Methyloterricola oryzae: one gene and its partner. The protein of the gene in region 2 interacts with the protein of the main gene of each other region in a pairwise test. Links are inferred from orthologs where the notes say so. Each region holds a gene or a part of one and is shown on either strand. Other genes may lie near its edges. The genes, in order: EK23_RS20545 and bioB.

The links.
Region 1: the proteins of bioB (region 2) and EK23_RS20545 interact in binary tests that used the Escherichia coli proteins (3 or more experiments, as listed by UniProt). The link is inferred for Methyloterricola oryzae from one-to-one orthologs.

What each region holds. Positions count from the first base shown.
Region 1 is NZ_JYNS01000035.1:52-3,230, forward strand. The notes cover bases 164-3,027. They hold EK23_RS20545 (class II glutamine amidotransferase), read right to left. Parts: upstream 2,057-3,027; coding sequence 1,271-2,056; downstream 164-1,270. Other genes in these bases: EK23_RS20540 (EAL domain-containing protein), read left to right, coding at 414-1,274; cysT (sulfate ABC transporter permease subunit CysT), read left to right, coding at 2,259-3,027. In the rest of the region: more of cysT, read left to right, coding at 3,028-3,092; sulfate ABC transporter permease subunit CysW, read left to right, coding at 3,141-3,179.
Region 2 is NZ_JYNS01000001.1:297,805-300,903, forward strand. Bases 154-2,937 are described here. They hold bioB (biotin synthase BioB), read right to left. Parts: upstream 2,164-2,937; coding sequence 1,144-2,163; downstream 154-1,143. Other genes in these bases: bioF (8-amino-7-oxononanoate synthase), read right to left, coding at 154-1,147; EK23_RS01285 (ComF family protein), read left to right, coding at 2,230-2,922; EK23_RS01290 (spermidine synthase), read right to left, coding at 2,931-2,937. Also shown: more of bioF, read right to left, coding at 1-153; more of EK23_RS01290, read right to left, coding at 2,938-3,099. UniProt on the Escherichia coli protein: Catalyzes the conversion of dethiobiotin (DTB) to biotin by the insertion of a sulfur atom into dethiobiotin via a radical-based mechanism.

The DNA of each region.
Region 1 (3,179 bases), on a different replicon or contig from region 2:
TACGGCAGCGACAAGTACGAAGTCGTGGTGCCCTCGGTGAGCATCCTGGCGGAGCCGCCGGTCACCGTGGTGGACGCCGTGGCCAAGAAGAAGGGCACGGAAAAGGCCGCCAGCGAGTACCTGCAGTACCTCTACAGCCCGGAAGGCCAGGAACTGGCCGCCAAGCACTATTACCGCCCGCGTGATGCGGCGGTGCTGGCCAAGCATGCCAGCCAGTTCAAGCCGGTCAGCCTGTTCACCATCGACGAGGTGTTCGGCGGCTGGAACAAGGCACAGACCACCCACTTCAATGATGGCGGGGTGTTCGATCAGATCTACAGCCAATAAGGCTTGCGTTGCCGGGGCGGCGGGCGGCTGCGGCCGCTTGGCGCCCCTCACCGGCTGGAAGGGCACAACTCTCGGAGGATAAGACCATGCCTTTATACGATCTAGTCGATTACTTCAACCAACGCATCACGGCGGAGCAGGGCCTCAAGTTCCCGCCCTTGAGCCTGCGTGGCGGGCAGGTGGAAAGCCGCTTCGGCGATTTGCGCCTGGCGACGGAGTTCCATCCCATCCGCCGCGCCGACACGCCGCGCCTGGTGTTCGGCCACGACGCCACCCTGCAGGCCTTCGAGCCGGATACCAGCCAGGCCACCGCGGCGCGGGTGTTCCATGCCGCCGACGTGGGCAGCATCATCAACCTGGACCGGCTGTGCCGCACCATCCACATGCTCAACTACCTTCCGGTCTCCCACGAGGGCGGGCATCTGTTCCTGCATGTGCACCCGCGCCATGTGCTGGGGGTGAAGCGCGACCACGGGGCCTACTTCGAGGAGGTGATCTTCCGCTGCGGCCTCTCGCCGCGGCGGGTGGTCATCACCGTGCCGGTGACGCCGCTGTATGACCGGCAGCTGACCGCCCTGCTGGAAGGCCTGAAGAACTACCAGCAGCGCGGCTACGGCACCGCCATCCAGTTCGACCACCAGGCCAACGAGGCTTTCCTCGAACGCTACTGCATCGAGTTCCTCTACCGCATCACCCCCGACTTCGTGCGCCTGGACCGGGGCTTTTTTGCCCGCCTGAGCCGCGACGAGGACGACGCCCGGCGCAAGACCACCTTGCTGTCGGTGATCCAGAGCCTGGACACCCAGTTCCTGGTGGAAGGCATCGAGTCGGAGCGGGACGAGCAACTGGCCCGCTTGCTGCGGGCCGACCTGGTGACCGGGGGCTATTACGAGCGCCGGGAGCACAGGCCCGAGGCCGATCCGCCGCTGCGCGCGACCGGGCTTTAGCGCCTCCGGCACTGCAGGGCGGCCACCGGCTCGCCCTCGCGGAACATCAGCAACTGCCCCGGCGGCATGGCGGTCCAGGGCTCGTTGTCGGTGAGGGGGAAGGAGGCGATCACCGCCACCTGATCATCGGCCTGGGCCACTTGGCTGAAATCCATGCTCAGGTCCTGGTCGATGAGGTGGGCGGGCCCGAAGGGCGCCTTGCGCACCAGGTAGTGCAGGTTGTTGGAGCAGTGGGCGAACAGCACTTCGCCGTTGGACAGCAGGAAATTGAAGAGGCCGTGGGCGGCGACGGCGCAGCTGATCTCGCCCAGGGCCCGGAACAAGGCCTCGTTGCCGGGATGCCCCTGGGGGAAACGGTCGCGCAACTGGCTCATGATCAGGCAGAAGGCGCGCTCGCTGTCGGTCTGACCCACCGGCAGAAAGCCGTCCACTGGGGGCTCGAAGCCTTCCAGATTGCCATTATGGGCGAAGATCCAATAGCGTCCCCACAGCTCGCGCTGGAACGGATGGCAGTTCTCCAGGGCGATCACCCCCTGGGTGGCCTTGCGGATATGGGCGATCACGTTCTTGGAGCGGATCGGATAGCGCCGCACCAGTTCCGCCACCGGCGATTCGATGGTGGCCTTGGAATCCAGGAACACCCGGCAGCCGGGCCCCTCGAAAAAGGCGATGCCCCAGCCGTCGCGGTGATGATCGGTCAGGCCGCCGCGCACGTGAAAGCCCTCGAAGGAAAAGCAGATGTCGGTGGGCACGTTGCAGTTCATGCCGAGCAGCTGGCACATGGTCTATCCAGGGGCAATCGAGACTGGCCCCATCATAGCCCAATCGGGCCGGGAAGGGCTCCATGCCCAATGGGGCCTTGTTATGCGCGGATGGCATAAGCTGATATCAACTAAATCTTTTTCAGAATAAAGCGACTTGGGTACTCTGTTGCCACAGCACCAGCTGCCGGCCTCAAAGGCCCCACATAACGACGCTATCTTCATGATCTTCGCGAAACGACACCGGGTCCTGCCGGGATTCCATCTCGGCCTGGGCTTCACCCTGTTCTACCTCAGCCTGATCGTGCTGATCCCGCTCTCGTCCACCTTTCTCAAGAGCGCCACCTTGGGTCTCGATGCCTTCTGGCACGTGATCACCGCGCCCCGGGTGCTGGCCTCCTACCAGCTGACCTTTTCCGCCTCCCTGCTGGCGGCCCTGATCAATACCGGCTTTGGCCTGCTGGTGGCCTGGGTGCTGGTGCGTTACGAGTTTGTCGGCAAGAAAGTGGTGGACGCCCTGGTGGATCTGCCCTTCGCCCTGCCCACGGCGGTGGCCGGCATTGCCCTCGCCACCCTGTATTCGACCAAGGGCTGGGTGGGCAGCCTGCTCGCGCCCATGGGGATCAAGATCGCCTACACGCCCCTGGGGGTGGTAGTGGCCCTGACCTTCATCGGCCTGCCCTTCGTGGTGCGCACGGTGCAGCCCATTCTGGAAGACTTCGAGTCGGGACTGGAGGAAGCCGCCATGAGCCTGGGCGCGACCCGCTGGCAGACCTTCCGCAAGGTGATCTTCCCCACTTTGTGGCCGGGCCTTCTGACCGGCTTCGCCCTGGCCTTCGCCCGCGCGGTGGGGGAGTACGGCTCGGTGATCTTCATCGCCGGCAACATCCCCATGGTGTCGGAGATCACCCCGCTGTTGATCATCACCAAGCTGGAACAGTACGACTATGCCGGGGCCACCGCCCTGGCGGTGTCCATGTTGCTGGTCTCGTTCCTGCTGCTGTTCGCCATCAACCTGCTGCAGTGGTGGGGCCAACGCCGCCACGGTGGCCGCTGAGGCGACGGCGCCCCCCACTCCCATTCCGAAAACTCGCCCATGGCCGCCATGACGACAAACCCTCCACCGGCGCGCGCCACGCATCGC
Region 2 (3,099 bases):
ACTCGCGAAGCGCTTGCAGCAGCGCATCCACCTGCTCCGGCTCATGATCGGCCGTCAACGTAACGCGCAGACGGGCACTGCCGGCCGGCACCGTGGGTGGACGAATGGCGCTGACCAGGCAACCCCGGTCGCGCAGATATTCCGCCGCCCGCAGGGCGGCGTCGTTATCGCCCAAGAGAATCGGCTGGATCGGCGTCGGCGAGTCCATGAGGTGCAGCCCCAGTTGCATGGCACCGGCGCGGAATCGCGCAATAAGTTCGCCCAGCCGCTGGCGCCGCCAGGACTCATCGCGCAACAGGCGGAGGCTGACCCGCGTCGCCTCCGCCACGGCGGGCGGCAAGGCCGTGGTATAGATGTAGGTGCGGCTCTTCTGGATCAGGTATTCGATGAGATCGGCGCTGCCGGCGACGAAGGCCCCGAAGGTGCCAAAGGCCTTGCCTAGAGTACCGATCAGCACCGGCACGGCAGCCTGCCCCAGGCCGTGGTGGCTCACCGAGCCGCGCCCCCCCGTCCCGAGCACGCCGAAGCCGTGGGCGTCATCCACCACCAGCCACGCGCCGGCAGCCGCGGCAGCTTCCGCCAGGTCCGGCAGCGGGGCGATATCGCCGTCCATGCTGAACACGCCGTCCGTCACCACCAGACTGCCCGGAGCCTCGTCCTGCGCCAGCCGATGCCGGAGATCGCCGGCATCGGCGTGGGCATATCGGATCAGGCGGGCGCCGGCGAGCGCGGCACCGTCCAGCAAGGAGGCATGGTTCAGGCGGTCCTGATACACGCGCTCGTTCCGCCCGCACAGGCTGGCGATCACACCCATATTGGCCATGTACCCGGTGGAAAACAGCAGGGCCCGCTCGCGGCCGGTGAAGTCGGCCAGTTCCTCCTCCAGGGCATGATGGGCGGTGCTGTGCCCGCACACCAGATGCGATGCACCGCTGCCGGCTCCATGCTCTCGGGCACCCTGGGCCATGGCCGCGATCACGTCCGGATGCCTGGACAAACCCAGGTAATCGTTGCTGGAGAAATTGACCAGCGCCCGCCCCTGCACCAGGACGCGCGCGCCGGACTCGGCCGCCACCAGGCGTCGGCGCCGAATCAGCCCCTGTTCGGCGATCGCGGCCAGCTTGCCGGGAAGCTCATCGGGCCTCATCCGTTCAGGACATCGGCGGTCGCTCCGGACATGCGCAGACCCAGGCGCGCAAACAGGCGACGGTCCCTGGCCGCTTCCGGGTTTTCCGTGGTCAGCAGCTTCTCCCCGTAGAAGATGGAGTTGGCGCCCGCCAGGAAGCACAGCGCCTGCAGTTCGTCACTCATGTCGGTGCGCCCGGCGGAGAGGCGCACCCGGGATTTCGGCATCAGCAGACGGGCAACGGCGATGGTGCGCACGAAGGTGAAGGGATCGAGCGGCTCGCTACCAGCCAAGGGCGTGCCTTCCACCTGCACCAGCAGGTTGATGGGGACGCTTTCCGGGTGCTGTGGCAGATTGGCCAGTTCCACCAGCAGGCCGGCGCGGTCGCGCTCATCCTCGCCCATGCCGACGATGCCGCCGCAACAGACGTGAATGCCGGCATCCCGCACCCGCTTCAGGGTGTCCAACCGGTCCTGGTAGGTGCGGGTGCTGATGATCTGCGAGTAATACTCTTCCGAGGTATCCAGGTTGTGGTTGTAATAATCCAGCCCGGCCTCCTTGAGGCGCTGGGTCTGGTTCTCGGTGAGCATTCCCAGGGTCACGCAGGTTTCCATGCCCAAATCGCGCACCCCCTTGATCATCGCCGCCACTTTCTCGATGTCGCGATCCTTGGGCGAGCGCCACGCGGCGCCCATGCAGAAGCGCGAAGCCCCTTGCAGCTTGGCGGCCTGCGCCGCGTGGAGCACGTCCTCCAGCGGCATCAGTTCCTCGCGCTTGAGCCCGGTCTCGTAGCGTGCGCTCTGCGGGCAGTAGGCACAGTCCTCGGAACAGGCGCCGGTCTTGATACTCAGCAGGCTACTGACCTGCACGTCGTTCGGGTCGAAATGGGCGCGGTGCACCGTCTGGGCGCGATGGATCAGGTCCATGAAGGGCAGTTCGAACAGCGCAGCCACCTCGTCCAGTTGCCAGTCGTGACGGCAGCCGTCGGCATGAATGCCGCTATGGTCTACATTGGAAATGGACTCGGATGGGTGCATGCGCATGACTCTCCACTACGTCGGTGCAAGGTATCGGGCTGCTGTCAATCAGAACAGGCCCAGGGAATGAACAGCTGGTTAGGCATTATACAGGACTGGCTGTATCCGCCCACCTGCTTGCTGTGCGGCGACCCTGGCGCAGACGGGCGCGATCTTTGCCGGGACTGCGCCCTGGACCTGCCTTACAACCGCTGGTGCTGCCCTCGCTGCGGCCTACCGCTGGGCTCCGAAAGCGCGAGGGAATGCGGAGCCTGCCAGCGCCAACCGCCCCAGTTCGACGCCAGCGTGGCCGCCTTCCGCTACGAGGAACCGGTCCGCCACCTGATCCAGGGTCTCAAGTTTCACGCCCGCTATCCCGCCGGCCGTGTCCTCGGCAGCCTGCTGGCAGACCGACTGGCGCAACGGGACGAACGGCCCCAATGCCTGATTCCGGTGCCCCTGCACCCTGCCCGCTATCGCTCACGCGGCTTCAACCAGTCCATCGAGATCGCCCGCGAAGTCTCCGCCCGGCTCGGCGTGCCGCTGGACCTGGGCGGTTGCGTTCGTGTCCGGGCGACCCTTCCGCAAACGGAGTTGTCCGCCGCTGAACGCGCTCGCAACCTCCGCAATGCCTTCAAGGTGCTGGGCGATTACCGGGGCCTTGATGTGGCAGTGCTGGACGACGTGATGACCACCGGCGCCACCATGAACGAGTTGGCCCGCGTCCTGCGCAAGGCCGGCGCCCGACGCATCGAAGCCTGGGCCTGCGCGAGGGCCTGAATGGCGGTTTAACGGGATTTCTCGCTGGCCGACTCGCTCAGTATCGCCTCGGCGCAGGCCTGGCTCCCCTCTGCCGCCGTCAGATAGCCCTCCTGCTTTTCGACCGCCGCCCGTTGCAGGCAAAGGCCTGCTTCCGGCAATCGTCGCAGCACCTCCGGCAATGCGGCCAGATAAGGA